4 regions of the Acidovorax sp. GW821-FHT10A04 genome follow, and region 1 is predicted to be linked to each of the others. Evidence: predicted binding sites of a transcription regulator. Region 1 holds the regulator's gene; each other region holds the start of a gene.
What was found. Region 1 encodes sigma-54, which starts transcription at its own class of promoters, with help from an activator protein. Its sites were predicted from a motif close to TGGCANGNAANCTGCTTT; they were not measured.

Region 1 (7,500 bases):
GCCCGACCGCGGTGCCAAGGTGCTGGTCGAGTTCGTCTCGGCCAACCCCACCGGGCCGCTGCACGTCGGCCATGGCCGCCAGGCCGCGCTCGGCGATGCCATCTGCAACCTGTTCGCCACGCAAGGCTGGGGCGTACACCGCGAGTTCTACTACAACGACGCGGGCGTGCAGATCCAGACCCTCACGCACAGCACCCAGTTGCGCGCCAAGGGCTTCAAGCCCGGCGACGAATGCTGGCCCACGGATTCCGAGAACCCGGCCAGCAAGGCCTTCTACAACGGCGACTACATTCAGGACATCGCCAACGACTTTCTGGCAAAGAAGACCGTCAAGGCCGACGACCGCGCGTACACCGCCAGCGGCGACGTGGACGATCTGGAGTCGATCGGCCAGTTCGCCGTGGCCTACCTGCGCAACGAGCAGGACAAGGACCTGCAGGCCTTCAACCTGAAGTTCGACGAGTACTACCTGGAGTCGAGCCTGTACACCAGCGGCCGCGTGGATGCCACGGTGGGCAAGCTCGTGGCCAATGGCAAGACCTACGAGCAGGACGGCGCCCTGTGGCTCAAGAGCACAGACTACGGCGACGACAAGGACCGGGTCATGCGCAAGCAGGACGGCAGCTACACCTACTTCGTGCCCGACGTGGCCTACCACATCGCCAAGTGGGAGCGCGGCTACACCAAGGTCGTGAACATCCAGGGCACCGACCACCACGGCACCATCGCCCGCGTGCGCGCCGGCCTGCAGGCGGCGGAAGTGGGCATTCCCCAGGGCTACCCCGACTACGTGTTGCACACCATGGTGCGTGTGGTCAAGGGCGGCGAAGAGGTCAAGATCAGCAAGCGCGCGGGCAGCTACGTGACCCTGCGCGACCTGATCGAATGGACCAGCAAGGACGCGGTGCGTTTCTTCCTGCTCAGCCGCAAGCCCGACACGGAGTACACCTTCGATGTGGACCTGGCCGTGGCGCAGAACAACGACAACCCGGTGTACTACGTGCAGTACGCGCATGCGCGCATCTGCTCGGTGCTGCGCGGCTGGGCCGAGCAGGGCGGCGGCGATGTGGCCTCGCTGCAGGGCGTGGACCTGTCGGCGCTCGAAGGCCCGCAGGCCCAGGCGCTGATGCTGCAACTGGCCAAGTACCCCGAGATGCTCACCGCCGCCGCCGAGGGCGAGGCTCCGCACGACGTCACGTTCTACCTGCGCGACCTGGCCGCCAGCTACCACAGCTATTACGATGCCGAGCGCATCCTGGTGGACGACGAAGCCGTCAAGCGCGCGCGCCTGGCCCTCGTCGCCGCCACCGCGCAGGTACTGCACAATGGCCTGGCTGTGCTGGGCGTATCGGCCCCGGCCCGAATGTAAGCAAGCAACCACTACCATGAAGAACAAGCAACTGGGCGGAACCATCATCGGCTTTATCGTGGGCGTGATCTTCGGCCTGGGGGCCGCGCTGGCGGTCGCCGTCTACGTGACCAAGGTGCCCGTGCCCTTCCTGAACAAGGGGGGGGCACGCGGCACCGACCAGGACGCGGCCGAAGCGCAGAAGAACAAGAACTGGGACCCGAACTCGCCGCTGTACGGCAAGAACCCGGCCCGGCCACCCGCCGCCGCGGCGTCGGCCCCCGCCACAGCAGGCGTGGCCCCTGCGCCTGCGCCCACCGCCTCGGCACCTGCCGTGGCCGCGGCGGACCCGCGTGCCGCCGCATCGTCGGCCAAGCCCGCCGCAGCGGCCACGACCAAGCCCGGCAGTGCCGACCCGCTGGGCGACCTGGCTGCCGCCAAGGCCGCTGCCGCGCCCGGCAACAGCGCGGACCCCTTCGACTACTTCGTGCAGGCCGGTGCCTTCCGCACCCAGGCCGATGCCGATGCCCAGCGCGCCAAGCTGGCCATGCTGGGCTGGGAGGCCCGCGTGAGCGAGCGCGAGCAGAACGGCCGCACCGTGTTCCGCGTGCGCGTCGGCCCCTTCACCAAGCGCGACGATGCCGCCCAGCTCAAGGACAAGCTCGACACCACCGGCGTCGAGTCGGCCCTGGTGCGGGTGCAGCGCTGAGCGCGGGCCGGCCTGAACTTTTTTCGGGGGCGTGGCTCACACCCCCACACCCGACCCTAGGAGAGTCATTTTGATGAAACGCCGCGAGTTTTCCCTGTCTGCCGCCTCTGCCGTGGCCGCTTCCGCCCTGGCCCTGCCCGTGGCAACCCCTGCACTCGCGCAAGCGCGCCAGTTCAAGGAGGGCAAGGACTACCGCAAGCTCGACAAGCCCGTGGCGCCCGAGGCGCCGGCCGGCAAGGTCGACGTGATCGAATTCTTCTGGTACGCCTGCCCCCATTGCAACGCCTTCGAGCCCACGCTCGAGGCCTGGATCAAGTCCGCGCCCAAGGACCTGGCGATCCGCCGCGTGCCGGTGGCCTTCAATGCCAGCTTCGTGCCGCTGCAAAAGCTGTACTTCACCCTGGAAGGCATGGGCAAGGTCGCCGACCTGCACGCCAAGGTCTTCCGCGCCATCCATGTCGAGAAGGCCAAGCTCGCCAAGGACGATGAAATCATGGCCTGGATCGCCACGCAGGGCGTGGACGTGGCCAAGTTCAAGGAAATCTACAACTCGTTCACCGTCTCCAACCAGGTGCGCCGTGCGTCGCAGCTGCAGGATGCGTATGGCGTGGAAGGCGTGCCCTCGATGGGCGTGGCTGGCCGTTTCTACACCGATGGCACCATGGCGGGCAGCATGCCGGTCGTGCTGCAGGTGGTGGAGCAACTGGTGGGCGTGGCCCGCAAAGCCTGACCATTTCTGGACGGGACGCGGTCCTGCAGATGCCAAAAGCCCGCGGATGCGGGCTTTTTTCATGGCGTGTCGCCGCGGGTGGCTACAATGATCTGCAAGATTCGTGCCCTATGAACTACCGCATCCTCCCGATCCTCCTCCTCTCGGCCCTGGCCGTTGTCCAGACTGCGGCCCATGCCGAAAAGGCCGACCGCAACAAGCCCATGAACATCGAGGCCGATGCACTGCGCCACGATGAGCTCAAGCAGACCAGCGTGTTCACCGGCCGGGTGGTCATGACCAAGGGCACCATCGTGCTGCGTGGCGCGCGTCTGGACGTGCGCCAGGACGCGGACGGCTACCAGTTCGGCGTGGTCACGGCCGAGCCGGGCAAGCGCGCCTTCTTCCGCCAGAAGCGCGACACCCTCGCCGGGGCACCCGATGAGTTCATCGAAGGCGAGAGCGAGGTCATCGAGTACGACGGACGCGCCGACAACGTGAAGTTCATCACCCGCGCCGAGCTGCGGCGCTTCCGTGAATCCACACTGACCGACGAGATCACCGGGCAGGTCATCGTCTACAACAACCTGACCGACGTGTTCACCGTGGATGCCAAGCCGCGCGGCAGCACCAATGCCGCAGGCGATGCCCCGGCACCCGGCGGCCGCGTGCGCGCCATCCTGTCGCCCAAGGAAACTCCGGCCAGCGCCGCTGCCCCTGCCACCCCGGCACCGGGCACGACCCTGCGCCCCAGCAACAGCCTGAGCGGCGGCGCCAAGTGAGCGGGCCTGACGTGAGCACCGTCGCCGGCTCACCGGCGGAAAGCCGGCTGGAGGTGCACCACCTCGAAAAGTCCTACGGCAGCCGCAAGGTCGTCAAGGATGTGTCGCTGGTCGTGCAAAAGGGCGAGGTCGTGGGGCTCCTGGGCCCCAATGGCGCGGGCAAGACCACCTCGTTCTACATGATCGTGGGCCTGGTGCGCAGCGATGCCGGCGACATCCGCATCGATGGCCACTCGGTGGCCCACATGCCCATCCACCGGCGCTCGCGCCTGGGCCTGTCCTACCTGCCGCAGGAAGCCTCGATCTTCCGCAAGCTCACGGTCGAAGAAAACGTGCGTGCCGTGCTCGAACTGCAGCGTGGCGAGGATGGCCAGCCGCTGCCGCGCGCGGCCATCGAGGAGCGCCTCACGGCCCTGCTCACGGAGTTGCGCGTGGAGCATCTGCGCGCCTCGCCTGCGCTGGCCCTGTCCGGCGGTGAGCGCCGCCGCGTGGAGATCGCCCGCGCGCTGGCCACGCAGCCACGCTTCATCCTGCTGGACGAACCGTTTGCCGGCATCGACCCCATCGCGGTGATCGAGATCCAGCGCATCATCGGTTTTCTCAAGGCACGTGGCATCGGCGTGCTCATCACCGACCACAACGTGCGCGAGACGCTGGGCATCTGCGACCACGCCTTCATCATCAGCGACGGCCACGTGCTGGCCCAGGGAACCCCGTCCGAAATCGTCGACAACGCCGAAGTGCGCCGGGTGTACCTGGGTGAACACTTCCGCATGTAGCAGACCGATGGACCGCACGTTCGCCATGCACCTGCCTTCGCGGCAGCCCACCGGGGCTGTGCGATGAAGCCCGGCCTGTCCCTGCGCGTATCGCAGCACCTGGCGCTCACGCCCCAGCTGCAGCAGTCCATCCGCTTGCTGCAGCTGTCCACGCTGGAGCTGGGCCAGGAGGTCGAGCAGATGCTCGACGAAAACCCCTTTCTCGAGCGCAATGCCGACGAGGCGCCGCGCGAAGAATTCGGCGTGGACACGGCCGATGCGCCCGTGCAGCCGGACGACTACAGCGCTGACGACGCGGTCTATTCCAACGCACCGGGTTCCAGCACGCCGAGCGAGTCGGTCCCCGATGCACCCCAGAGTGACGCGGAACTGGGCAGCAGCGCCAGCGACGAGCCTGACTGGAGCGGCGATGGCACCGTGGACGTGTCCCCCAACGATGCCGAGTGGGGTGGCGATGCGCCGGCCCGCAACCGCAACGATGCCGAGGGCGACGAGGCCGACGCCACCGAGCTGGCCCGCACCCACGAATCGCTAACCGCCTTCCTGCACCGCCAGGCCCTGTCGCTGCGTCTTTCCGAGGTGGACCGCGCGGCGCTGCGCTTCCTGATCGAATCGCTCAACGACGATGGCTACCTCGAGGAGCCGCTGGAAGAGCTGGCCATCGCCCTGGCCGGCCCGGACGACCTGGAGCAGATCGAGGAGCTGGTGCACCGCTTCACCGTGGCGCTGCGCCTGCTGCAGAGCCTGGAGCCCGTGGGCGTGGGTGCACGTGGCCTCGGTGAATGCCTCACGCTGCAGCTCACGGCCCTGGCGGCCGACGAAGACAGCGATGCCGACCCCGACACCGTGCAGACCGCGCTGCGCGTGTGCCAGCAGCCGCTGGAGATGCTGGCGCGCCGCGACATCCGCCGCCTCACGCAACTGTGCGGCGACGGCGAGGAGCGCACGCGCGCCGCCATGGCCCTGATCGCGCGGCTGGAGCCGCGCCCGGGACGCAAGTTCGTCGATGTGGAGCGCAACATCATCGTGCCCGACGTCATCGTGCGCAAGGCTGGGCGCGCCAATGGCCGCGACGGTCAGCACAACTTCATCGTGGCGCTGAACCCCGACGTGATGCCGCGCCTGCGCGTGCACGACATCTATGCCGGCGCCCTGCGTGGCCACAAGGGCGGCGAGGGCCACCAGGCCATGCAGCAGCGGCTGCAGGAGGCGCGCTGGTTCATCAAGAACATCCAGCAGCGCTTCGACACCATCCTGCGCGTCTCGCGCGCCATCGTCGAGCGGCAAAAGAGCTTCTTCACCCATGGCGAACTGGCCATGCGCCCGCTGGTGCTGCGCGACATCGCCGACGAGCTGGGCCTGCACGAGTCCACCATCAGCCGCGTGACCACGGCCAAGTACATGGCCACGCCCATCGGCACCTACGAGCTCAAGTACTTCTTCGGTTCGGGCCTGGGCACCGAGACCGGCGGCAATGCATCGAGCACGGCCGTGCGTGCCCTCATCAAGCAGTTCGTCGCGGCCGAAAGCCCGGCCAAGCCGCTGTCGGACAGCCAGATCGCCGAGATGCTCAAGGAGCAGGGCATCGAGTGCGCGCGCCGCACCGTGGCCAAGTACCGCGAGGCGCTCAAGATCGCGCCGGCCAACCTGCGCAAGGCGCTCTGATCAGGTCCCATGGCGGAAAGCCCGGCTGGAGATGCTGACGGCATTGCCGTCCGGGTCCTTGGCGTTGGCGAACGCATAGCCGTTGGCCTGGTGCGTGGGGCCGAAGGCCAGGTCCTGCGCCAGCGCATGGGCCTTGAAGGCTTCCACGTCAGGCACATGAAAGCACAGCTTCACCCCCGCCTGGCCCAGCTTCACGCTCTTGGCCGCCTGGTGGATGAGGATGCTGGCGCCACCCTGGGGGGCATTCAGTTCGATCAATCCTTCCACCACCTCGCCCGTGGTTTCCAGGCCGAAATGCGTGCGGTAGAAGGCCGCAGTGCGCTGCATGTCGCGTGCGTAGAGCATCACGGTGCCGAGGATGGGCGGCACGGAAGAAGAGGCCGCCACCATCAGGGCGCTTTCGTGGCCGGTGCGCGACGCAGCGAGCGCAGCAGCTCCAGCGCCTGGGCCGTAGGCTCCTGCGGAGCGCCGTTGACAAGCACCGTGAAGGTCACGCGCAGCTCGTTCATGCCCAGCACGCCCTGGGTCAGGTGCTTGTAGCCGTCCGGCTCGGGGGCGCGGTCGGTGGCCGAGAAGTAGTAGCCCACCTTGCCCGCGGCACCCAGGTCTTTGAGGGGCAGGTCGCTCTCGACGGCCTTGGGCTGGGCCCGGGTGGCACCGGCCTGGACCAGCCCCCGCAACTCGTCGGCGGTGGGGGGCCTGGGCGCGCTGCCCACAGGCCAGATGGGCGTGATGAGCATCTGCAAGGCCTTGGCATCAGGGCCGCTGATGGCCACCGAGGGCGGCAACTCCCCGTGCGGGCGGCGGACCTGGGCGCGCCATTGCGCGGGCAGGTCGATCACCAGATCGTCGCGGCCGGGCAGGGCAACGCGCAGTTCTTCGGAGAGAACCGGCAGGCACAGGAAAAAGGCAATCGAAGCGAGGGCAGTGCGGAGCATGAAGTGGAAGAGGGGGGTTATGGGCGTTTGGCAAAGACGGCGTCGTAGGACAGGGCGCTGAAGCCGTTCACCCGCTGGCCATTGTGAGCAGCACCGGCACGCCGCGCGCACCCAGTTGCGCAAAGGCGGCCTTGCCGGTCCACGGATTCGTAGAGCGTCTGGGCATGCGCCGTGCCCATGAGCGCAGCCGCAATCAGGGCGAGGGTCAGGCTGCAGCGCAGGGTGTGCATGGGGCTCCGGGTAAAATCGGCTATTCCAGGAGCATAAGAGACTTCTGCCGCTCCGAGGCCCGCCGGGGCAAGGCCTCACCCGTATGGGCCATTCCTGCCGTCCGGCCTGCAGCATCCTGGATGCCCTTTGCGGGGCTTCCTTTGGGGGGCGCCTTGCCCCCGGTTCGCTGTCTTTTCTCGACCCTCTGTTTCCCTGCCCATGGCCCGCATTGTTTTCGACCTCCCCGAGCATTTCGGTTTTGCCACCGAGCTGCAGATCTACATCAGCCATGTCAACCAGGGCGGGCACCTGGACAATGCGCAGCTGTTGAGCCTGGTGTCGGAGGCGCGCGTGCGCTTT
Region 2 (7,500 bases), on a different contig from region 1:
AGGCATCCTCACAGCCGTCGCCGTGCCCAGCTACAACGAATACATCAGGCGTGGGCACCGAGCCGATGCACGCGCCGGCCTGCTGCAAGCAGCACAGTGGATGGAGCGTGCGGCCACTGCAAATGGGGTGTATCCCACCACGATCACCGCTCCTGCGGTATCGCCGCTGCCCGACAGCATGAGTTGGAGAGTCAGGGCCGACAAGCGCTACACCATCACCACGTCCAATTTGACGGGCACTACCTTCACGCTGACGGCTACCCGCAAGCCAGGAACACGCCAGGCAGACGACAGATGTGGCGAGCTGACGTTGACACAGGCAGGGGTGCGCGGAGCCTCGCCCCTCTCTCACGGGGCCACCATACCTGACTGCTGGGATAAATAAGGTGACCCAGCGGCTGGGGGCCCGCATGCGCTAGCATGCACGCCACCATGGCGAGCTCTTCGGAACAGCAACACACCACCAAAGCGCTTGAGCTAGCCACTCAGGCGCTTTGTCTTTCCAACCCCAATCCGCGCGTGGGCTGCGTGATCACCACGCCCGACGGCCAGGTCCTCGGCCAGGGGTTCACCCAGCAGGCCGGCGGCCCGCATGCCGAGGTCATGGCGCTGCGCGATGCGGCCGCACGGGGCAACGGCGTGCAGGGAGCTACCGCCTACGTCACGCTGGAGCCCTGCTCGCACCAGGGCCGCACAGGGCCCTGCTGCGATGCACTGATCGGTGCCGGCATCGGCAAGGTGGTGGCCTCCCTGGCCGACCCCAACCCCCTGGTCTCGGGCCAGGGTTTTGCGCGCCTGCGCGCTGCCGGCGTGGAGGTGGTCGCAGGCCCTGGCGCGACGGAATCGCGCGACCTGAACATCGGCTTCTTCAGCCGCATGGTGCGCGGCACGCCCTGGGTGCGCCTGAAGACCGCCGCCTCCCTGGACGGCACCACCGCGCTGGCCAACGGGCAGAGCCAGTGGATCACCTCACCCGCAGCCCGGGCCGATGGCCATGCCTGGCGCGCCCGCGCCTGCGCCGTGCTCACGGGCATCGGCACCGTGCTCGATGACGACCCGCGCCTCGATGTGCGCGATGTCGCCACGCCGCGCCAGCCGCACCTGGTGATCGTGGACAGCCAGTTGCAGACCCCGCTGCAGGCGCGCCTGTTCTCCATCCCGGGCCGCACTTGCCTCATCTACACCGCAAGCGACGATACGGCGAAAAAAGCGGCCCTGGAGGGCCAAGGTGCTACGGTGATCTGCCTTCCCAACCCCCAGGGCAAGGTGGATCTGGGCGCCATGCTCAAGGACCTGGGCCAGCGCAGCGTCAATGAACTGCATGTGGAGGCCGGCCACAAGCTGAACGGCTCCTTCTTGCGCGAGGGGCTGGTGGACGAGTTGCTGCTCTACCTAGCGCCCCGGCTGCTCGGTCCGGGCCTGGGCATCGCCCAGGCGGCGCCTTTGCAAGCGCTGGCGGATGGCACCGCGCTCGAGTACGTCTCCGTGGACCGGCTCGGACCCGATCTGCGCATTGTGGCCCGGGTACAGGGGCGCGACCGCTTCTGACCCTCCCTCACCCGCACCAAAACAGCACAGCACCACCGCGGTGAAACATGCCACATGCTGGCGCATTTTTTGCTTGAAATTGGTGCATTCATTGCAAGACGCAGTGAAATGCACCAAAACAGATCAAACAATCGCGTGGAGATGGTATGGAAGCACTCAAACAGGGCACGGACGCCTTGTTCATTCTGCTCGGGGCAATCATGGTGCTGGCCATGCATGCCGGGTTCGCCTTTCTGGAGCTGGGCACGGTCCGCAAGAAGAACCAGGTGAATGCCCTGGTCAAGATCCTCGTGGACTTCTCCGTGTCCACCGTGGTGTACTTTGCGGTGGGTTACAGCGTGGCCTATGGCACCCATTTCTTCGTGGGGGCCGAGACCCTGGTCCAGCAAAGCGGCTACTCGCTGGTCAAGTTCTTCTTCCTCCTGACCTTCGCGGCGGCCATTCCGGCCATCGTCTCGGGCGGGATTGCCGAACGCGCCAAGTTCTGGCCCCAGCTCATGGCCACGGCCATCATCGTGGGCTTCGTGTACCCGTTCTTCGAGGGCATCGCCTGGAACCAGCACTTCGGCGTGCAGGCCTGGATCAAGTCGCTCACGGGCGAAGAGTTCCATGACTTCGCCGGCTCGGTCGTGGTGCATGCCGTGGGCGGATGGATCGCCCTGCCTGCCGTGGTGCTGCTCGGCTCGCGCGCCAACCGCTACCGCAAGGATGGCGCCATCTCTGCCCACCCGCCATCGAACATCCCCTTCCTGGCCCTCGGTGCCTGGATCCTGGTGGTGGGCTGGTTCGGCTTCAACGTGATGAGCGCGCAGACCGTGGACAAGCTCTCTGGGCTGGTCGCGGTCAACTCGCTGATGGCCATGGTGGGCGGCACGCTCGCCGCCCTGGTGCTGGGCAAGAACGACCCGGGCTTCGTGCACAACGGCCCGCTGGCGGGCCTGGTGGCCGTGTGCGCGGGCTCCGACCTCATGCACCCGCTGGGCGCGCTGGTCACAGGGGCCATCGCCGGCACCATCTTCGTGCTGCTATTCACCCTGACGCAGAACAAGTGGAAGATCGACGACGTGCTCGGCGTCTGGCCCCTGCACGGCCTGTGCGGCACCTGGGGCGGTCTGGCGGCCGGCATCTTCGGCAGCAAGGCCCTGGGCGGCCTCGGCGGGGTGGCCTTCGGCGCGCAGCTGATCGGCACCACCCTGGGCGTGGTCTGGGCCCTTCTGGGTGGACTGGTGGTGTACGGTGCCCTCAAGGCCACTGTGGGCCTCAGGCTCTCGCAGGAAGAGGAATTCGACGGCGCCGACCTCTCCATCCACAAGATCAGCGCCACGCCCGACCGCGAAGTCAGCTGGTAAGCGGTGGCCAAGCGTGGCGCCGTTCACACGGCGTTACGTTTCGGCGCGCCGTCCGACAACGGGGGCGCGGGGTGCGGGCTATACCTTCGGTAGTATCCAGAAGGCCTCCTCCCCATGCCCGCCCCCATCGCCACGTTCAAAGACCTTGCCACCGCCGCCCGCTGCGGCTGGATGGCCCTGGTCGCCACGCTCGCCGTGGCGGTGGTCACCGGTTGTGCGGGCTTGCCCCAGGACGTGGTCCGCCCCGAATCCACCGCCCTCGCCGCCCCCGCCGGCACGCCCCTGGGGCAATTGGTGGAGACCCGCCGGCAGGCCGCAGGGGGGCGCCACCTTTCGGGGTTCCTGCTGCTGGGCGGGCCCCAGGCGGCTTACAGCAGCCGCCTGGCGCTGGTGGACGCGGCAACCAAGACACTGGACCTGCAGTACTACGCCATCCATGCCGATGCCAGCACCGAACGCCTGCTCAAGAGCGTGGTCTCTGCAGCCGGGCGCGGGGTGAGGGTGCGGGTGCTGCTCGATGACTTCCACAGCGCCGGGCGCGATGCGCAGGTGATGCGCCTGGCCTTCGTGCCCAACATCGAGATGCGCATGTTCAACCCGCTCACCGGCGCCCGCGGCTCCACCCTGGGCCGCATGCTCGGCGCGGCCACGGATTTCTCCCGGGCCCAGCAGCGCATGCACAACAAGCTGTTCATTGCCGACAATGCCATGGGCGTCACCGGCGGGCGCAACCTGGGCGACGCTTACTTCGGCACCGCCGATTCGGGCAACTTCGTCGACCTCGACGTGCTGGCCGCCGGCCCCATCGTGCAGGACCTCTCGCGCAGCTTCGACCACTACTGGAACAACCAGCGCGCCTACCCCGTGCAGTCCCTGGTCACGCGCGAGGAACTGGACACCATGCGCAGCCAGTACGAAGCCGCCGATGCCGCCGAACGGGAGCGCCAGGTGGCCCTGCCCACCTCGCAGCCAGCCGCCAGTGCGCCCGCCCTGGTCCAGGACGACCCCTCCGGCGCGGGAGCCCCACGCAACCGCATCTGGGACTACCAGCCCATGGACCTGGGCAGCACCGCCTTTGTCTGGGCGCCGGCCGTGGTGCTGGTCGACCAGCCCGCCAAGATCCCTGCAGAAGGCCTGGCCAGCACCTCGCCGCCCGCCACGGCACCGGCCACCGCATCGAATGCCCGGCAGGCTGCGCGCATCGCCCCTCCCGCAGGGAGCAATGCCCCCGTGGCTGGCGGCAGCGCTGCGGCACTCCCGTCCACGGACCTGGAGGATGCCGGCGAGGGCGATACCGTGGTCGATGGCCTGTTGCACCTGATGGGCCAGGCCCGGCGCGAATTGCTCATCGTTTCGCCCTATTTCGTGCCCGGACCGGACATGAAGCAGGCCTTTGCCCAGGCCCGCGCACGGGGCGTGCGTGTGCGGGTGCTCACCAACTCGCTGGCCTCCAACGACGCCCCGATTGCCCATGCCGGCTATGCCCGGCACCGGCCCGAGTTGCTGGCCATGGGCGTGGAGCTGTACGAGATGCGCAGCGAGCTCTCCGGCCTGGGCAGCGCATTCGGCAGCCCGGGGGGCTCCTCGGGCGGCAGCGCCTCCTCGCCCACCGGTTCGGTGGGCAGCTCGCGCGCCATGCTGCATTCCAAGGTGCTGGTGATGGACGGCCGCCTGGTCGCCATCGGCTCCATGAACCTCGACATGCGCTCGCAAAGGCAGAACACCGAGATCGCGCTGCTGATCAGCAGCACCGAGTTGTCCCGGCGCATCACCACGCGGCTGGAGCCGGCCCTGGGCGAGCTGGCCTGGCGCGTGGAGCTGCAGCAGCCCGGCAACGAGCTGCTGTGGCATGCGCCGCAGGGCAGCGGCCTGCAGGACAGCCGTACCGAACCCGATGCCAGCGGGCCGCTGCGCCTGCTGCTGCGCTTGCTCGGCCCGCTCGCCCCGGACCACCTGCTGTAGGCGCCGGGCAAGCAAGGACACGCGCCGTCAGGCGGCCACACGCTCCTGCAAGGCGGCCACCCAGGCCGTGATGGCACGCTGGTCCGTCATCGTGCGCACATGCTGGTACGCTGCCTCGCCCTCAGGGAAGCGCCGGCGCATCAGGTTCAGCCACTGCTTGAGCCGGCCCGCACGCTGGCGCGGCTCCAGGTCGTCGCAGACCAGTTGCCAGAACGCGGCGATGTGCGGCAGCAGATCGTCCCATTGCACGGTGTCCACGCCTGGCAGCCCTCTGTCCGCGGCACGGATGGCGCGCGCCAGCCCCGGGTCGGCCACCATGCCCCGCCCGAGCATCAAGGCGTCGCAGCCCGACACCTCGCGGCAGCGCAATGCGTCGGCCACGGTCCAGATCTCGCCATTGGCCACCACGGGCAGGGCCACCGCAGCACGGATCGCCGGTATCTGCTCCCAGTAGGCCGGGGGGCGGTAGCCATCGGCCTTGGTGCGGGCATGCACCACCAGCTCACAGGCGCCACCCGCCTCCATGGCCTGCGCGCACTCGCGCATCAGGCCTGCATCGTTGAAGCCCAGGCGCATCTTGGCCGATACGGGCAGGTGCGCTGGCACCGCGCGCCGCACCGCGGCCACCACCGTGGCGATGCGCTCGGGCTCCTGCAGCAGGGCCGCCCCGCCGCCGTGGCGGTTCACCACCTTGGCCGGGCAGCCGAAGTTCAGGTCGATCCCCTCCGGCCCCAGCGCTGCCAGGCGGGCTGCATTCTCGGCCATGCTCACCGGGTCGGAGCCCAGCAACTGGGCCCGCACCGGCACACCGGCCAGCGTGCGGCTGCCATTGCGCAGCTCGGGCAGGTAGCGCAGGAACACCTTGTCCGGCAGCAGCGTGCCCGTGATGCGGATGAATTCGGACACACAGCGGTCCACGCCGCCCACGCGGGTGAGCACGTCACGCAGCACAAAATCGAGAAGCCCCTCCATCGGGGCCAGCAGCAGGGTCATCGCAGAAGCAAAGTCACAAGAAAAACCACCCGCAGGGCGGCAGGCAACCCGCCATTGTGCGGCAGGCGGGTCATCACAGCGTCATGCCAGGGTGCTGCAATCGCAGGCACCCCGTTCCGTACCCGCCCGCGCCCCCATCATGCTGCTCCAAAAAACCGACAAAGCCCGCCTGGAACTCTCGCCCGGCGTCCGCACGCTGAGCCTGCGGGAGCGGTCCTTGCTGCTGCTGGCCGACGGCAAATCCCTGTCGGACCTGCAGGCCATGTACAACGGTATCGGCGCGCAGATCGTGGACAACCTCATGCGCCAGGGCTACCTCACCGGCCCAGCCACCCTGCCGGACGCGCCCACTGCCGCGCTCGCTCCGGCCGCCATTCCCAGCGCCGCCAAGGCAGCGCCCCAGGAGCCAGTGGCCGCAGCCAAGCCCCAGGACCGCAGCGATGCCCTGCGTTCGCTCGCCGGCACGCGCATGTACCTGTTCGACATCTGCGAGCGCATGTTCGCGCGCCGGGATCCGGCCCTGGCCAAGCAATTCCACGAGGCATTGCGCGGTGCGCGCGACCGCGCCAGCATGCTCGACGTGGGCGAGGCCCTGCTGGAGGAAGTGGCACAGATGGCCGGGGCCGAGCGCGCGCAGACCATCCGCGACCGCATGGACCAGCTGCTGCCCCGGGAGCCCGAAGGCAGCACCTCCGAGGCGTGACATGTTCTTGGGCCCCGCCACGCAGGGCCAGGGTTCAGCCGATGGCCGCCAGCCGCCAGAGCGAGGTCACTTCGGCGGAACGGGCGGCGTGCAAGGCGTCACCCGCATCGACCGCCTTGGCGTGCCGGGGTTGCACGTCATGGCGGCCCAGGATGCGCAGGCCACCCTCGGCGATCCAGGCCAGCAATTGCTCGCGCGGTCGCAGCTCCAGGTGCTCGGCCAGGTCCGACAGGATCAGCCAGCCTTCGCCGCCCGGCTCCAGGTGGGCCGCCAGGCCCGCCAGAAAACCGCGCAGCATGCGGCTGCCCTCGTCGTACACGGCATGCTCGATGGGCGAGCTCGGGCGTGCCGGCACCCAGGGCGGGTTGCACACGACCAAGGGCGCCCTGCCCGGCGGGAACAGGTCCGCCTGCAGCAACTCCACCCGATCGAGCACGCCCAGGCGCTTGAGGTTGTCGCGCGCACAGGCCATGGCACGCGGATCCTGGTCGGTGGCCACCACGCGCTGCACGCCGCGGCGCACCAGCACGGCCGACAGAACGCCCGTGCCCACGCCGATGTCGAAAGCCAGCGCAGAGGAAGGCAGCGAGGTATTGGCCACCAGGTCCACATACTCGCCCCGCACGGGCGAGAACACGCCGTAGTGGGGGTGGATGCGGTTGTGCGCGCCTTCGCCCAGCGCGGGCACTTCCACGCCCTTCTTGCGCCATTCGAAGGCGCCCACCAGGCCCAGCAGCTCGCGCAGCGTGGCCACCGAGCTTTCGCCACTGGCCGGGCCCCAGGCCTCGGTGCAGGCCTGGCGCCAGTCCGGTGCCCGGCGCAGGTCGATGCCGTAGTCGGGCGAGAGAGGGATCAGCAGCGACGACAGCACCCGCGCGCGCTGGGCCTGTGCCTGGCGGTGCAGGTGAAAGGCCTGCGCCGGGGTGGCGGTCGCCGCTTTCTCGG
Region 3 (7,500 bases), on a different contig from region 1:
GTGGTGGGCAGCGACGAGCCGAATCCGCACCCACGCGGCCTGGCCGCTCACGGTGCGCTGCTGCCGGCGGAGGTGCACTGATGTTCCTCAGTTCCATCCTGCTGGCGCTGCGCTCCATCCGGCGCAACCTCATGCGCTCGTTCCTGACCATCCTGGGCATCGTGATCGGCGTGAGCGCGGTGATCACCATGGTCACGCTGGGCAATGGCGCCACGGTGTCCATTCAGAACCAGATCTCGGGCCTGGGCACCAACCTGCTGCAGGTGCGCCCGGGGCAGCGCATGGGCCCGGGCGGCGGCACTGGTGCCGCAGCCTTCAAGGACACCGACGCCGATGCCATCGCCCAGCAGATCGGCGGCATCCTGGCCGTGGCGCCCGAATCGCGCGCGGCCGCCACCGTGGTGGCCGGCGGGCGCAACTGGTCCACCAGCATCATCGGCAGCACCAACGCCTGGCTGCAAACGGGCAACTGGACGCTGCGCATCGGCCGCGCATTCAGCGACGACGAACTGCGCGCCGGTGCCGCCGTCTGCGTGATCGGCGAGACGGTGCGGCGCGAGCTCTACGGCACGCGCGACGCCGTGGGCGAGCAGCTGCGCGTGAAGGCCTTCTCGTGCGAGGTGGTGGGCGTGCTGGCCTCCAAGGGGCAGGGCGCCTTCGGCAACGACCAGGACGACACCGTGCTGGTGCCGCTGCGCACCCTGCAGCGCCGCGTGACGGGCAACACCCGCGTGAACACCCTGCTGGTGTCGATGAAGGACGGCAGCGAACCCGAGCGCGTGAAGGCCAGCCTGACCCAGCTGCTGCGCGAGCTGCGCAAGCTCTCCGATACCGACGAGGACAACTTCAACGTGCTCGACACCAAGCAGCTGGGCGAGGCACTGTCGGGCACCACCAAGGTCATGACCACGCTGCTCGGGGCGGTGGCGGCCGTGAGCCTGCTGGTGGGCGGCATCGGCATCATGAACATCATGCTGGTCAGCGTGACCGAGCGCACCCGCGAGATCGGGCTGCGCCTGGCCATCGGCGCGCTCGAGCGCGAGGTGCTGCTGCAGTTCCTGGTCGAGGCGGTGGTGCTGGCCGCGCTGGGCGGGCTCATCGGCATCGTGCTGGCCACGGCCGCGTCGCTGGGGCTGTCGGTGCTGATGGGCGTGCCCTACCTGTTCAACCCGGGTGTGAACCTGCTGTCCTTCGTGTTCTCGGCCGGCATCGGCGTGGTGTTCGGCTACTTCCCCGCGCGCCGGGCCGCGCGCATGGACCCCATCGACGCCCTGCGCCACGAGTGAGGCGCCTCCCCGGTGCCCAGGCACCGGGGCAGGGCGGGGGCTTGCCAGGGGCCCGCCCCAAATTGGTGACATGCTGCACCGCAGCGAGGCGCCCAGGGGACAAAGCCCGACCACGTGGCGACGAACCCCCTTCAAAAGCCGGGCACGCTTATTGCTGAACACTGGCTGTCCGCCGGTAAAGCTGCCTGCGCACTGATAAACAACCCCTCCGCTAATGATGGCGGAACACCCGGGCAAGCCGCAGCGTCGCAGCGGGCTGCCTGGTAGTTCCAACCCACGCCCGTGGTTCCGCGGAGGGTGCGTTGTGCCGCAAGGCACGGCACATCCTGCACCCCTTGATGCGGTTCCCCGGGTTCTTGCAGGATGAGCAAGCATGAAAATCGTTCTCATTGGCCACGGCATGGTCGGCCACAAGTTCCTCGAAAGCCTGGCCGAGACCGGCATGACCGGCGTCGAAGTCACCGTGCTGTGCGAGGAGCCGCGCCCCGCCTACGACCGGGTGCACCTGTCGGCCTTCTTCAGTGGTACTTCGGCCGACGAGCTCTCCCTGGTCGAGCCCGGCTTCTTCGAGCGCACCGGCTACACGCTGCGCCTGGCGGCGCGGGCCGCATCGGTGGACCGCCGCATCCGCACCGTGACCACGGTGGACGGCGAAGTGCTCCACTACGACAAGCTGGTGCTGGCCACCGGCTCCAACCCCTTCGTGCCCCAGGTGCCGGGGCGCGACCGCGACCACTGCTTCGTCTACCGCACCATCGAAGACCTGGAGGCCATGCAGGCCTCGGGCGCCAAATCCAAGACCGGCGTGGTCGTGGGTGGCGGCCTGTTGGGCCTGGAATGCGCCAAGGCCCTGAGCGACATGGGTCTTGAAACCCACGTGGTCGAGTTCGCCCCCCGGCTCATGGCCGTGCAGGTGGACGAGGGCGGCGGCCGCGTTCTGCGCGCCAAGATCGAGGAACTGGGCGTGCAGGTGCACACCGGCCGCAACACCCAGGAGATCACCGATGGCGCCCGCGCGCGCCACCGCATGGTGTTTGCCGACGGCACCTACCTGGAAACCGACATGATCGTGTTCTCCGCCGGCATCCGCCCGCGGGACGAACTGGCGCGCCAGAGCCTGCTGGCCATCGGCCCGCGCGGTGGCGTGGCCATCGACAGTGCCTGCCGCACCAGCGACCACGATGTCTACGCCATCGGCGAATGCGCCTCGTGGAACGAGCAGACCTTCGGCCTCGTGGCCCCCGGCTACGACATGGCGCGCGTGGCGGCCCGCCACATCGCGGGCGAGACCGACGCGGCCTTCGTCGGTGCCGACATGAGCACCAAGCTCAAGCTCATGGGCGTGGACGTGGCCAGCATCGGCGACGCGCATGCGAAAACGCCGCACAGCCGCACCTGCCAGTACGTGGACGAGCGCCGCCAGGTCTACAAGAAGATCGTCATCAGCGAAGACGGCAAGCAGCTGCTGGGCGCCGTGCTGATCGGCGACGCCACCGAGTACGGCACGCTGCTGCAGATGGCCCTGAACGGCATCACGCTGCCCGAGGACCCCGAGTTCCTGATCTTCCCGTCCAGCGACGGCAAGGCCAAGCCCGGCCTGGGCGTGGACGCCCTGCCCGACACGGCACAGATCTGCTCGTGCAACAACGTCACCAAGGCCGGCATCTGCGAGGCGGTGGGCAATGGCGCCTGCACCATCGCCGAGATGAAGGCCTGCACCAAGGCCGGCGCCACCTGCGGCGGCTGCGTGCCCCTGGTCACCCAGGTCATGAAGGCCGAGATGGCGCGCCGCGGCATGGCCGTGAACAACCACATCTGCGAGCACTTCGCGTACTCGCGCCAGGAGATCTACCACCTGGTGCGCGTGGGCAACATCCGGAGCTTCGCAGAGCTGCTGGCCCAGCATGGCAAGGGCATGGGCTGCGACATCTGCAAGCCCGTGGCGGCCAGCGTGTTCGCCTCGTGCTGGAACGAGTTCGTGCTCAAGAAGGAGCTGGCCGGCCTGCAGGACAGCAATGACTACTACCTGGGCAACATCCAGAAGGACGGCTCCTACTCGGTGGTGCCGCGCATGCCCGGTGGCGAGGTCACGCCCGACGGCCTGATCGCCGTGGGCCAGGTGGCCAAGAAGTACGGTCTGTACACCAAGGTCACCGGCGGTGCGCGGGTGGACATGTTCGGAGCGCGCCTGGAGCAGCTGCCCCTGATCTGGGAAGAGTTGATCACCGCCGGGTTCGAGTCCGGCCATGCCTACGGCAAGTCGCTGCGCACGGTCAAGAGCTGCGTGGGCTCGACCTGGTGCCGCTATGGCGTGGGCGACAGCGTGGGCCTGGCCGTGGAGCTGGAGAACCGCTACAAGGGCCTGCGCGCCCCGCACAAGATCAAGTTCGGCGTCTCGGGCTGCACGCGCGAATGCGCCGAGGCGCAGGGCAAGGACATCGGCATCATCGCCACCGAAAAGGGCTGGAACCTCTACATCTGCGGCAACGGCGGCATGAAGCCGCGCCATGCCGAGCTGTTCGCCTCCGACCTGTCCAAGGAAGACCTGGTGCGCATGATCGACCGGGTGCTGATGTTCTACGTGCGCACGGCCGACCGGCTGCAGCGCACCAGCACCTGGCGCGAGAACCTGGAGGGTGGCCTCGACTACCTCAAGGATGTCTTGCAAAAGGACAGCCTGGGCCTGTGCGCCGAGCTCGAATCGCAGATGCAGCACGTGGTGGCCACCTACCAGTGCGAGTGGAAGACCGCCGTGACCGACCCCGAGACGCGCAAGCGCTTCCGCTCGTTCGTGAACAGCGACAAGGCCGACGAGAACGTGCTCTTCGTCGAGGAACGCGGCCAGATCCGCCCGGCGCGCGCCGACGAACGAGGCCCCGCCAAGGTCATCCCCATCCGCCAGGCCGCTTGAAGAAGAAGGACGAGGACAACATGAGCGCACTTCCCATGAACAGCAGCACCGACCCCCTTGCCTGGACCGACATCTGCGCGGTCGACGACATCCTGCCCAGCACCGGCGTCTGCGCCCTGGTGGCCGACCGCCATGTGGCCGTGTTCCGCACCGGCAGCGACCAGTTCTTCGCCATCGACAACGTGGACCCCAAGTCGGGCGCCAGCGTGCTCTCGCGCGGGCTGATCGGCAACCTGGGCGAGCGCGTCGTGGTCGCCTCGCCGCTGTACAAGAACCATTTCGACCTGCGCACCGGCGAATGCCTGGAGGCGCCCGAGCATTCGGTGCAGGCGCACGGTGTGCGCGCCGAGGGCGGGCGCATCAGCGTGGCCGTCGCCTGAATGCCCTGGGCGGTGTCCGGCGGGGTTAGCATCTGCGTATCCTGAATCCCGGAGTCACCGCATGCCCGATCTGGCCGCCGCGCCCCTGTCCGTTTCCAGCCTCGTGCTGCGCTCGCGCCAGCTCGAGATCGATGCGGTGCGCCACCTTGCCAGCCGGGCCGCGCTGGTCGACGTGGTCGGGCAACTGATCGAGGGGCTGCAGCGCGAGCGCGGCGCTTCGGGCGTCTACCTGGCCTCCAAGGCCCAGCGTTTTGCCGACCTGCGGGGTCGCATCGTGCAGGAGGTCGTGGCGCTGGAGGCCCAGCTGCGCGGAGAATTCGCCCAGCATGTCGAGCCTGCGCAGGGCGCCACAGCCAAGGCCCTGTCGCTGATGGCCTGGGCGCTGCTGGGCCTCGATGCGCTACCCGCCTTGCGCAGCCAGATCGACAAGCAGGCGATGACCGCCCACGATTCGATTGCCGCGTTCAGCCACCTGATCGCCGGGCTGGTCGAGCTGGTCTTCCACGTGGCCGATGCGGCCGGGCTGCCCAGCGTCTCGCGCCAGCTCGTGGCCCTGGTGCACCTGGTACAGGCGCAGGAAGAGGCGGGGCAGGAGCGGGCCATGGGCGCGCTGCTGTTCGCCTCGGGCCAGGGCAGCGACGCCCACCAGCAGCGCGTGCTGCACCTGATCGATGCCCAGGAGCGCAGCCTGCGCGCCTTTGCCGAGTTTGCCGATGTGGCGCTGCGCACCCGCTGGGAGCAGCAGCAACTGGCCCCCGGCATGGCCCAGCTGGAGCGGCTGCGGCGCACGCTGTGCGTGGTGCGGCCGGGTGCGGCGCTGGACAGCAACCTCAGCGACGCCTGGTTCGATGTGTGCACCGAGCGCATCACGGCCCTGTGGCAGTTGCAGGTGGACCTGGTGCAGCGCCTGCGCGAGGACTGCGCCGCGCACATCGTGCAGGCCCAGCAGGACCTGCAGGACTCCAAGGGCCTGTTGCGCGGCCTGCGCGACAACCCGCCGCAGCGCACGCACGCGGTGGACCGCTTCTTCGACATCGCCATCGCGCCGACGGCGGTGGAGCAGTCGGCAGCGGGAGCGCAGGGGGCCGAATCGGCATCGCTGCTGGAGCTGCTGCAGGCCCAGTCGGCGCGCATGGCCAGCATGGAAGCCGAGCTCGAAGCGGCGCGCCGCACGCTCAACGAGCGCAAGGTGATCGAGCGCGCCAAGGGCGTGCTGATGGCCCGCCTGGGCATGAACGAGGAAGTCGCCTTCCGCGTGCTGCAAAAGACCTCGATGGACCAGAACCGCCGCCTGCTCGATGTGGCCGAGGCCACGCTGTCCCTGCCGGACCTGGCTTTCGCCCACCCCGACCGCAAGGGCGACAAATCCAGCTGATCCATGGTGGTGCTTGACTGCACCGCCGTGAAGCCATTCCTGCTCCGCAGGCGCCGCGCATGCACGGAATGCGGGACGCAAGCCACCCTGAACGGCCCCAATGAGGGTACGGAAATTGCATGGAGTGCATTGGATGGCGGGCTAACGGCGGCCTGCCATCCACCGCCTGCGGTTCACCCGCAGGTCCAGGAATCGCGCATCCGAGGATAACGGCGTCCATTGCGTTCCCCATCTGCATGGGGGGCGCAGCGGACGCCGTTTTCTTTTCCTCCTTTTCTTGCGCGCTTCCCTGGGTGGACCCCTGGGGCGCATGTCAGTCTTCCCGTCCCAAAGGAATTTCAATGGCCTACCTCGCCCCCGCCGAGTTCGTGACCAAGATGGTCGATTCCGGTGAATCCAAGCTCCTGATGTCCACCCGCGACACGCTGATCCGCTCCTTCATGGCCGGTGCCATGCTGGCACTGGGCGCCGCCTTCGCCGTCACCGTCACGGTGAACACCGGCAACGCGCTGCTGGGCGCGCTGCTCTTTCCGGGCTGCTTCATCCTGCTGTACCTGCTGGGGTATGACCTGCTGACCGGTGTCTTCACCCTGGCCCCGCTGGCCGTGCTCGACAAGCGCCCTGGCGCCACCTGGGGTGGCGTCTTTCGCAACTGGACGCTGGTGTTCTGCGGCAACTTCGCGGGGGCCTTCATGGTGGCGGTGTTCATGGCCATCATCTTCACCTTCGGATTCAGCGAGGCGCCCAACGCCGTCGGCGTGAAGATCGGCCACATCGGCGAGGGCCGCACGGTGGGTTACTCCGCACACGGCGCCGCCGGCATGCTGACCCTGTTCATCCGCGGCGTGATGTGCAACTGGATGGTGTCCACCGGCGTGGTGGCGGCCATGATGTCGACCTCGGTGTCGGGCAAGGCCATCGGCATGTGGATTCCCATCGCCCTGTTCTTCTACATGGGCTTCGAGCACAGCATCGTCAACATGTTCCTGTTCCCCTCGGGCCTGCTGCTGGGTGGCAACTTCACGGTCATGGACTACCTGGTCTGGAATGAAATCCCCACCGTGATCGGCAACCTGGTGGGCGGCCTGACCTTCGTGGGCGCGATGCTGTACTCCACGCACTACAAGACCGCCCCCAAGCGCAAGATCGCCTAAAGACGAGGCTGAACGGGTCCCTCACGCGCCGCGTACCCTGCTTTGGGCGGTCTCGGCGTAAGCAAATGCTCGCCATAGCACGGGCTATGGCTGCGCTTTGCGCCTAGCATCCCATCCCAAATCAGGGCACGCGCCATCGTGGAGATCCATTCATCCTCGCCTTCCTGCCCGCCCTTCCTATGAGTGACCGCAACAGCTTGAACATCACACTCGGCCAGCATTCCGAGGCCGGTCACAAGGGGGTCAACCAGGACTTCCATGGCGCCATGCTGCCCGTGGGGCCGCAGCGCGGCACCAAGGGCATCGTGGTGGCGCTGGCCGACGGCATAGGCTCCAGCGCGGTGAGCCAGGAGGCCAGCGCGGCAGCGGTGCGTGGCTTCCTGGACGACTACTA
Region 4 (7,500 bases), on a different contig from region 1:
CAGGGCGAGGAACGTGTGGTTCAGTTTCATGGTCACTCCGGTAGGGGCTTGTGGTTGTTGCGCTGGGTGGGCCTGGATCTCAGGCGCCCATGCGGCCGATGAAGGCGCGGATGCGGTCGTTGGCGGGGTTGTCGAAGAATTCGGCGGGTGCTGCGTCGTGGGCGATGCGCCCCTGGTCGAAAAACATCACGCGGTCGGAGACCTCGCGGGCAAAGCCCATTTCGTGGGTCACCACGATCATGGTCATGCCGCCACGGGCCAGTTCGCGCATCACGTCGAGCACCTCCTGCACCATTTCGGGGTCCAGGGCCGAGGTGGGCTCGTCGAACAGCATCACCTTGGGCTGCATGGCCAGCGCGCGGGCAATGGCCACGCGCTGCTGCTGACCGCCCGAGAGCTGCCAGGGGTATTTGTGCGCATGGTCTTGCATGCCCACGCGGCGCAGCAGGGCCATGGCCTGCTCATTGGCCTGGGTGCGCGGCGTTCGGCGGATGCGCCGGGGCGCCAGCGTCACGTTGTCCAGCACGCTCATATGGCCGAACAGGTTGAACTGCTGGAACACCATGCCGACTTCGCTGCGCTGCTTCTGCAGCGTGTGCTGGTCGTCGGTCACGGGCTCGCCGCCGATGGTGATGGTGCCGCTGTCGTGCGGCTCCAGCCGGTTGATGGCGCGCAGCAGCGTGCTCTTGCCCGAGCCCGAGGCACCGATGATCACGGTGACCTCGCCGGTGTTGAACACGGTGGAGACATCGCGCAGCACCTGGTGGCTGCCGAAGGACTTGCAGACCTGCTTGACGACGATGAAAGGCGTGGGGCGGCTCATTGGTTGCGCCCTTCCACGTCGAAGCGGTATTCCACGGCGTTCGAGATCTGGGTCACCAGCGTGGTCAAGAGCAGGTAGGTGATGGCCACCGTGGACAGCGTGGCAATGGGCTGGAACGTGGCCGACTGGATGCGGTTGCCCACGTTGGTGAGCTCCACCACGCCGATGGCATAGGCCAGCGAAGAGTCCTTGAGCAGCGCCACGAAGTTGCTGACCAGCGGCGGCAGCGAGATCTTGAAGGCCTGCGGAAACACCACGTCGGCGAACACATGCATGCGGCCCAGGCCCAGGGCCCGGGCGGCTTCGGTCTGGCCGCGCGGAACGGCCAGCAGCCCGGCGCGGATGGCCTCGGCGTTGTAGGCGCCCACGTTCAGGCCCAGGGCCAGCACGGCCGCCGCGAAGTCGGGCAGGTTCAGCCCCGGCACCAGCACCGGCAGCGCAAAGTAGACGAACAGGATCTGGACCAGCAGCGGCGTGCCGCGGATGACCCAGATGTAGAAGCTGGCCACCCAGCGCACGGCCATGAAGCGCGAGGTGCGGGCCAGTGCGGCGCCGGTGCCGAGCACCAGGCCCACGCTGCCGCTCACCAGGGTGAGCCACAGAGTGGTGCGCGCGCCGTCAGAGAAGGCCTGGGCGTTGGGCCCGATGGGCTCGGGCAGGAAAGAGAGCAGTTTGCCCAGCAGCGCCAGCGCCAGGACCATCAGGACGACGGCCGAGACGAGCGTGGCGTTGCTGCGCTGCTGGCGAGACCAGCGCTCGGGCCAAAGGGCAGTGAGCATGGGAAACCCCGTTCAGGACCAGGGGTCAGTTCGTGCAGCGAACGTCTTCGTTGAAGTACTTCTTGGACAGCGCGGCATAGCTGCCGTCGGCCATCACTTCGGCCAGCGCCTTGTTCCAGCCGCCGGCCAGCGAGCTGTTGCCCTTGGCCACGGCAGCGGCGATGCGCTCGATGAACAGCATGTCGCCGAGCTTGAAGCCGGCGCCGGGGTTCTTCTCGGACACGGCCTTGGCCACGAAGCGGTCGGTCACCCAGGCGTCCACGCGGCGCGAATTGAGGGCGCTGCGGGCGTCGACGTCGGTGGGGAAGTTCTTCATTTCCTTGATCGACGACACCTTCTGCACGTTCTCGAGGTAGCTGGTGCCGGTCTGCACGGCGACTACCTTGCCGGCCAGGTCCTTGGCGCTCTTGATGGCCGGGTCCATGGCGATGATCATGCCGCCCGAGCAGTAGTGGGGTTCGGTGAAGGTCACGGCCTTGGCGCGCTCTTCGGTGATGCCGTGGGAGGCGATCACCAGGTCCCAGCGGTCCTGGCGCAGGCCGGTCAGCAGGGCGTCGAAACCCAGGGTCTTCCACTGGATCGTGAGGCCCATCTTCTTGGCCACGAGCTCGGCCGTCTCCACTTCGAAGCCGGTCAGCGTGGTGCCGTTGAAGAAATTGAAAGGTGCGAACTGTCCTTCGGTCGCGATGAGGATCTTGCCGTCCTTCTTCACCTCGTCGAGGGTCCGGGCCTGGGCGGAGAAGGCGGCGCAGAGCGCGAGGGCGGTGGCTACAGCCTTGAACAATTGCATGGGATGGATCCTGTACGGGGGTATTTCAGGTACAAAAAATCCGGCATGCGGGTAAGCAGGCCGGAGACGGTGGGAGTGCACGAATGCCATCGCGGATTGCGATGGCTGCCGTCACGAAATAGTCACCAATTATAAGGAGGGGGATTTTTCCGCCGCCACAGGGGAGGCCCTGCAAAAGCCGGTTGTGTGCCAATTCACAACAGGTTTAGAGAAGTCTCCCGGGCTTTTGGGGCGCCCGGCATGGCCTACCTAGCGCCAGAAAGCGTCGTAGCCCGTCTTGAGGATCAGTGCCCCGACCACCACGATGAAGATACCGCGCACGAAGCCGGTGCCGTGCTTGAGCGCCATGTGCGTGCCGATGAGGCTGCCCATCACGTTGGCCACGGCCAGCGTCACCGCAAAGTGCCACCAGACATGGCCCTTGGCCGCAAACAGGGCGATGGCCGCCACATTGGTGGCCGTGTTGAGCAGCTTGGCCGACGCCGAGGCATTGAGGAAGTCGTAGCCGAGCAGCCGCACGAACAGGAAGACGAAGAAGCTGCCCGTGCCCGGGCCGAAGAACCCGTCATAGAAGCCGATGGCCAGGCCGATCAGGCTCGCGGCGGCGATTTCCGCGCGGCCTGCGAAGCGCGGCGTGTGGTGCCGCCCCATGTCCTTCCTGGCCAGCGTGTAGGCCAGCACGCCCAGCAGCACCAGCGGCAGCAGGCGGCGCAGGAAGTCGGGCGATACCACGGTGACGGCCCAGGCCCCGGCGAACGAGCCCGCAAAGCCGGCGGCCGCGGCCGGCAGCAGGGCCGCCCAGCGCATCTGCACGCGGCGGCTGTACTGCCAGGTGGCCATGGCCGTGCCCCAGACGCCGGCCGCCTTGTTGGTGCCCAGCAGCGTGGCGGGCGGCGCCACGGGAAATGCCGCGAACAGCGCCGGCACCAGCACCAGGCCGCCGCCGCCGACGATGGCATCCACAAAACCGGCCAGCAACGAGGCGAGGGTGATGAAAATCCATTCCATCCCTTGATTGTCGCACCCCGCCAGCTACGTTTTTGCTAGCGATATCGCTTTCGCTGCGGGCATAAAAAAGGCGCTGGGATTGCCAGCGCCTGAAAGGGGGGTGCACCTCGTTGGGTGCTTGTTCGGTTGTGCTTGTAGGGATGTCTCCTCGGCCCCTCGTCCAGCACACCGGGGCGCGCTTTCGAGTGACGGTACTGTAACGGCGGCACCCGCTTGGTGCATTGGGGGTTTCCCGCCCCCATTTGGGGGAGCAGATCGGGCGGGGAGGCACCCGGATTGCCCCAAATGGGGCTTTTTGCTTGGCATGCCTTGTGCGTTGTGCCTTGTAACAAATTGCGAAAGGGAGCTTCCACATGCGGGCAGTCATCCATGGGTTCGTCACGGTCATGGCCTTGTGCCTTGGGCTCTGCACCGCAACGGCCTGGGCGCAGGCGCCCGCTCCCGAAGCCGCCGCATCGGCCACCATGGCCACGCCTGCACCCGCACCCTTGACGCGCCCCGGCCTGGTGGCCAAGGAGGCCATCAATGCCGCCGACACCGCCTGGATGATGACCTCCACGGCCCTGGTGCTGCTCATGACGCTGCCGGGCATCGCCCTGTTCTACGCCGGCATGGTGCGCCGAAAGAACGTGCTCAACACCATGGCCAGCGTGGTGGCCATCGCCGCGCTGGTGAGCCTGTGGTGGTTTGCCATCGGCTACTCCTGGGCCTTCACCCCGGGCAGTGCCTGGCTGGGCGGCACCGAGCGCATGGGCTTTGCCGGGTTCGACTTCCAGCTGGCGGCCGGCAAGCTCTCGGTGAGCCATGTCGCGCCGGCCATTCCCGAGTCGGTCTACGCCATGTTCCAGCTCACCTTCGCCATCATCACCGCCGCGCTGCTGGTGGGGGCCGTCGTCGAGCGCATGCGCTTTTCCGCGATGCTGCTGTTCATCAGCCTGTGGACGGTGTTCATCTACGCACCCGTGGCGCACTGGGTCTGGGAGCCGGGCGGCTGGCTGGCGCAGATGGGGGCCCTGGACTTTGCCGGGGGCTCCGTGGTGCACGTGAACGCCGGCGTGGCCGGCCTGGTGTGCGCCTGGTTCCTCGGGCGGCGCAGCGGTTACGGGCGCGAGCCTTTCGAGCCCTACAGCCTGGCGCTGACCATGGTGGGCGCGGGCATGCTCTGGGTGGGCTGGTTCGGCTTCAACGCCGGCTCTGCCGTGGCGGCCGACGGCCGGGCAGGGCTGGCCATGGCCGTCACCCATGTGGCCGCCGCTGCCGGCGCGCTGTCCTGGATGCTGGGCGAGGCCGTCATGCGGGGGCGGCCGTCCTTGCTGGGCCTGTGTTCGGGCCTGGTGGCCGGGCTGGTGGCCATCACGCCCGCCGCCGGCTTCGTCACCCTGCGCTCGGCCGTGGTCATCGGCCTGGTGGCCGGTCTGGCCTGCTACTGGGGCGCAACGGGGCTTAAGCGCCTGCTGCGTGCCGATGACTCCCTGGACGTCTTCGGCGTGCACGGCATCGGCGGCATCGTGGGCTCGCTGCTCACCGGCGTGCTGGCCAGCCGCAGCGTGGGCGGCGTGGCGGGCAGCCTGTGGACCCAGGCCATCGGCGTGGGCGCGGTGATGCTGTTCAGCCTGGTGGGCACGGCGCTGCTGCTGTGGATCACCAACCTCGTGCTCGGCCTGCGCGTGGATGAGCAAAGCGAACAGGCGGGTCTGGATATTGCACAGCACCGGGAGCGCCTGGGTCAGTAGGCCTGCCAACGTTCTGAGGAGTTCATCACCATGCAGGACAGCGACAAACTCGCCATCGCAGCGCATCTGCACGTGCTGCTGCGCCGCAAGACCGGCCGCGTGACCGACACCGAGTGGATGGCGGTCAACGCCGAGTACGCGCTGGAGGTCGTGCGCTTCGCACGCCAGCATGCGCTGGAGGACGGGGTGCCCGAGCTCGCTGAATGGGCCGACCGGCTCGATCGGGCGGTGCACGAGCCGGCCCCTGCGCCGCAGCGTCGCCCCTTGCTGGATGCCGCCAGCCAGGCGGTGCGCCAGCGCCTGGTGCCTGCTCCGGTCGTCGAGGTACCCCGCTACGTGGGCGGCATACGCTGACGGCTTACGCCCTCTGCGCCGCCAGGATCCATTCGGACGCCTTCTCGGCCAGCATCAGCGTGGGCGAGTTGGTGTTGCCGCTGGTGATGGTGGGCATGGCGCCCGCATCTACCACGCGCAGGCCGGCAATGCCACGCACGCGCAGCTGCGAATCGAGCACGGCCATCGGGTCGTCGGCCCGGCCCATGCGCGTCGTGCCCACGGGGTGGAAGATGGTGGTGGCGATGTCGCCGGCCAGGCGTGCCAGGTCTTCATCGCTCTCGAACTGCACGCCGGGCTTCCACTCCTCGGGCTGGTAGCCCGCCAGGGCCGGCTGGGCGACGATGCGGCGCGTGACGCGCAGGCTGTCGGCGGCCACCTGCCGGTCCTCGGGGGTGCTCAGGTAGTTGGGGGCGATGGCCGGCGCGGCCTGGAAGTCCGCGCTCTTGATCTGTACCGTGCCGCGGCTCGTGGGGTTGAGGTTGCAGACGCTGGCCGTGAAGGCCGGAAAGCTGTGCAGGGGCTCGCCGAAGGCATCGAGCGACAGGGGCTGCACGTGGTACTCGATGTTGGGCCAGGGCTGGCCGGGGTCGCTGCGCGTGAAGGCGCCGAGCTGGGACGGCGCCATGCTCATGGGGCCGCTGCGCTTCATCGCGTACTCCATGCCGATCTTGGCCTTGCCCCAGAGCGAGCTGGCCATGGTATTGAGCGTGGGCACGCCGTTGACCTTGAACACCGCGCGGATCTGCAGATGGTCCTGCAGGTTGGCGCCCACGCCCGGCAGGTCCTGCACCACGGCGATGCCATGCCGCTGGAGCAGGTCGGCCGGGCCGATGCCCGACAGCTGCAGCAGCTGGGGCGAGTTGATCGCGCCGGCGCTCAGGATCACCTCGCCGGTGGCGTGGGCGGTGACCATCTCATGCCCGTCCCAGACCTTCACGCCCGTGCAGCGGCGCGTACCGTCGGCCTGGGTCTCGATGATGAGCTGCGTGGCATGCGCGGCGGTCCACATCTCGAAGTTGGGCCGGCCGTAGCAGGTGGGCCGCAGGAAGGCCTTGGCCGTGTTCCAGCGCCAGCCGCTCTTCTGGTTGACCTCGAAGTAGCCCACGCCCTCGTTGCTGCCGCCGTTGAAGTCGTCGGTGGCCGGGATGCCGGCCTGCTGCGCGGCCTTGGAAAAGGCGTCCAGCACGTCCCAGCGCAGGCGCTGCTTCTCCACGCGCCACTCGCCGGTGCTGCCGGTGGACTTGTTGCCGTGCAGGCGCTTGAAGTTCTCGTTGACCTCGCCGGGCTGGTCCAGGCGCCAGTGGTCCTCGTGGCGACGGAAGTAGGGCAGGGCGTTGTCCCAGCGCCAGCTGGCATCCCCGGTGAGCTCGGCCCACTGGTCGTAGTCGCGCGCCTGGCCACGCATGTAGATCATGCCGTTGATGCTGCTGCAGCCACCCAGTGTCTTGCCGCGTGGGTAGCGCAGGGTGCGGCCGTTCAGGCCGGCATCGGGCTCGGTGTTGTAGAGCCAGTCGGTGCGCGGGTTGCCGATGCAATACAGGTAGCCCACGGGAATGTGTATCCAGTGGTAATCATCCTTGCGACCCGCCTCGATGAGCAGCACGCGCTTGCGGCCGTCGGCGCTCAGGCGGTTGCACAGCAGGGCACCCGCTGTGCCGCCGCCGATGATGATGTGGTCAAACGTGGTGTCGCTCATGGGAAGTACGGTGTGGCAAAGGGGTGGCGCAGGTTGATCGGAAGGGTCGGCGCCATTGTGCGGAGCGCGTTGGTGGTGTCGAGGGGGTAAACGCGGCTTGCTAGCAAGTTTGTAGCTCGCATGGCTTGCAGGATTTGCGATTGCAAGCAATTTGATAATAATTGCAAGCATTCGGGCCCGTGTCGTGCTTGCACGCAAGGGCTTGTCCTACCTGCGGGCCATCGGCTCCGCTACCATGCTTCCCCAACTCCCTTACCGGTGGCTTGCGCCGCCCGTTTCATGACCGACCCTGCCCCGCGCATTGCCCGCACCGACACCCCCGAAGGCCCGGGGCT

Region 2: AC07PF_RS16330 (ammonium transporter) is a predicted target of sigma-54. The motif match lies at 1,607-1,624, and genes of this name have one in related genera.
Region 3: nirB (nitrite reductase large subunit NirB) is a predicted target of sigma-54. The motif match lies at 1,427-1,444, and genes of this name have one in related genera.
Region 4: AC07PF_RS27690 (ammonium transporter) is a predicted target of sigma-54. The motif match lies at 3,701-3,718, and genes of this name have one in related genera.

The regions. Positions count from the first base shown of each region.
Region 1 is NZ_JBWKNZ010000008.1:28,548-36,047, forward strand. Features, by position in the region: gene argS (arginine--tRNA ligase) at 1-1,369, shown strand, start outside; gene AC07PF_RS17585 (SPOR domain-containing protein) at 1,386-2,057, shown strand; gene AC07PF_RS17590 (thiol:disulfide interchange protein DsbA/DsbL) at 2,131-2,787, shown strand; gene lptA (lipopolysaccharide transport periplasmic protein LptA) at 2,898-3,548, shown strand; gene lptB (LPS export ABC transporter ATP-binding protein) at 3,545-4,327, shown strand; gene AC07PF_RS17605 (RNA polymerase factor sigma-54) at 4,391-5,992, shown strand; gene AC07PF_RS17610 (VOC family protein) at 5,993-6,382, opposite strand; gene AC07PF_RS17615 (hypothetical protein) at 6,382-6,930, opposite strand; gene AC07PF_RS17620 (hypothetical protein) at 6,948-7,160, opposite strand; gene AC07PF_RS17625 (acyl-CoA thioesterase) at 7,360-7,500, shown strand, end outside.
Region 2 is NZ_JBWKNZ010000007.1:101,668-109,167, reverse strand. Features, by position in the region: gene AC07PF_RS16340 (type IV pilin protein) at 1-385, shown strand, start outside; gene ribD (bifunctional diaminohydroxyphosphoribosylaminopyrimidine deaminase/5-amino-6-(5-phosphoribosylamino)uracil reductase RibD) at 421-1,548, shown strand; gene AC07PF_RS16330 (ammonium transporter) at 1,695-2,897, shown strand; gene AC07PF_RS16325 (phospholipase D family protein) at 3,012-4,859, shown strand; gene AC07PF_RS16320 (tRNA dihydrouridine synthase) at 4,887-5,852, opposite strand; gene AC07PF_RS16315 (hypothetical protein) at 5,992-6,555, shown strand; gene AC07PF_RS16310 (N5-glutamine methyltransferase family protein) at 6,590-7,500, opposite strand, start outside.
Region 3 is NZ_JBWKNZ010000023.1:23,374-30,873, reverse strand. Features, by position in the region: gene AC07PF_RS31560 (ABC transporter ATP-binding protein) at 1-81, shown strand, start outside; gene AC07PF_RS31555 (ABC transporter permease) at 81-1,286, shown strand; gene nirB (nitrite reductase large subunit NirB) at 1,660-4,197, shown strand; gene nirD (nitrite reductase small subunit NirD) at 4,218-4,577, shown strand; gene AC07PF_RS31540 (nitrate regulatory protein) at 4,639-5,952, shown strand; gene AC07PF_RS31535 (formate/nitrite transporter family protein) at 6,294-7,106, shown strand; gene AC07PF_RS31530 (bifunctional protein-serine/threonine kinase/phosphatase) at 7,286-7,500, shown strand, end outside.
Region 4 is NZ_JBWKNZ010000017.1:35,176-42,675, reverse strand. Features, by position in the region: gene AC07PF_RS27715 (DcaP family trimeric outer membrane transporter) at 1-30, opposite strand, end outside; gene AC07PF_RS27710 (amino acid ABC transporter ATP-binding protein) at 80-823, opposite strand; gene AC07PF_RS27705 (amino acid ABC transporter permease) at 820-1,602, opposite strand; gene AC07PF_RS27700 (ABC transporter substrate-binding protein) at 1,628-2,392, opposite strand; gene AC07PF_RS27695 (sulfite exporter TauE/SafE family protein) at 2,642-3,400, opposite strand; gene AC07PF_RS27690 (ammonium transporter) at 3,754-5,133, shown strand; gene AC07PF_RS27685 (hypothetical protein) at 5,164-5,487, shown strand; gene AC07PF_RS27680 (GMC family oxidoreductase) at 5,492-7,165, opposite strand; gene AC07PF_RS27675 (MlaE family ABC transporter permease) at 7,445-7,500, shown strand, end outside.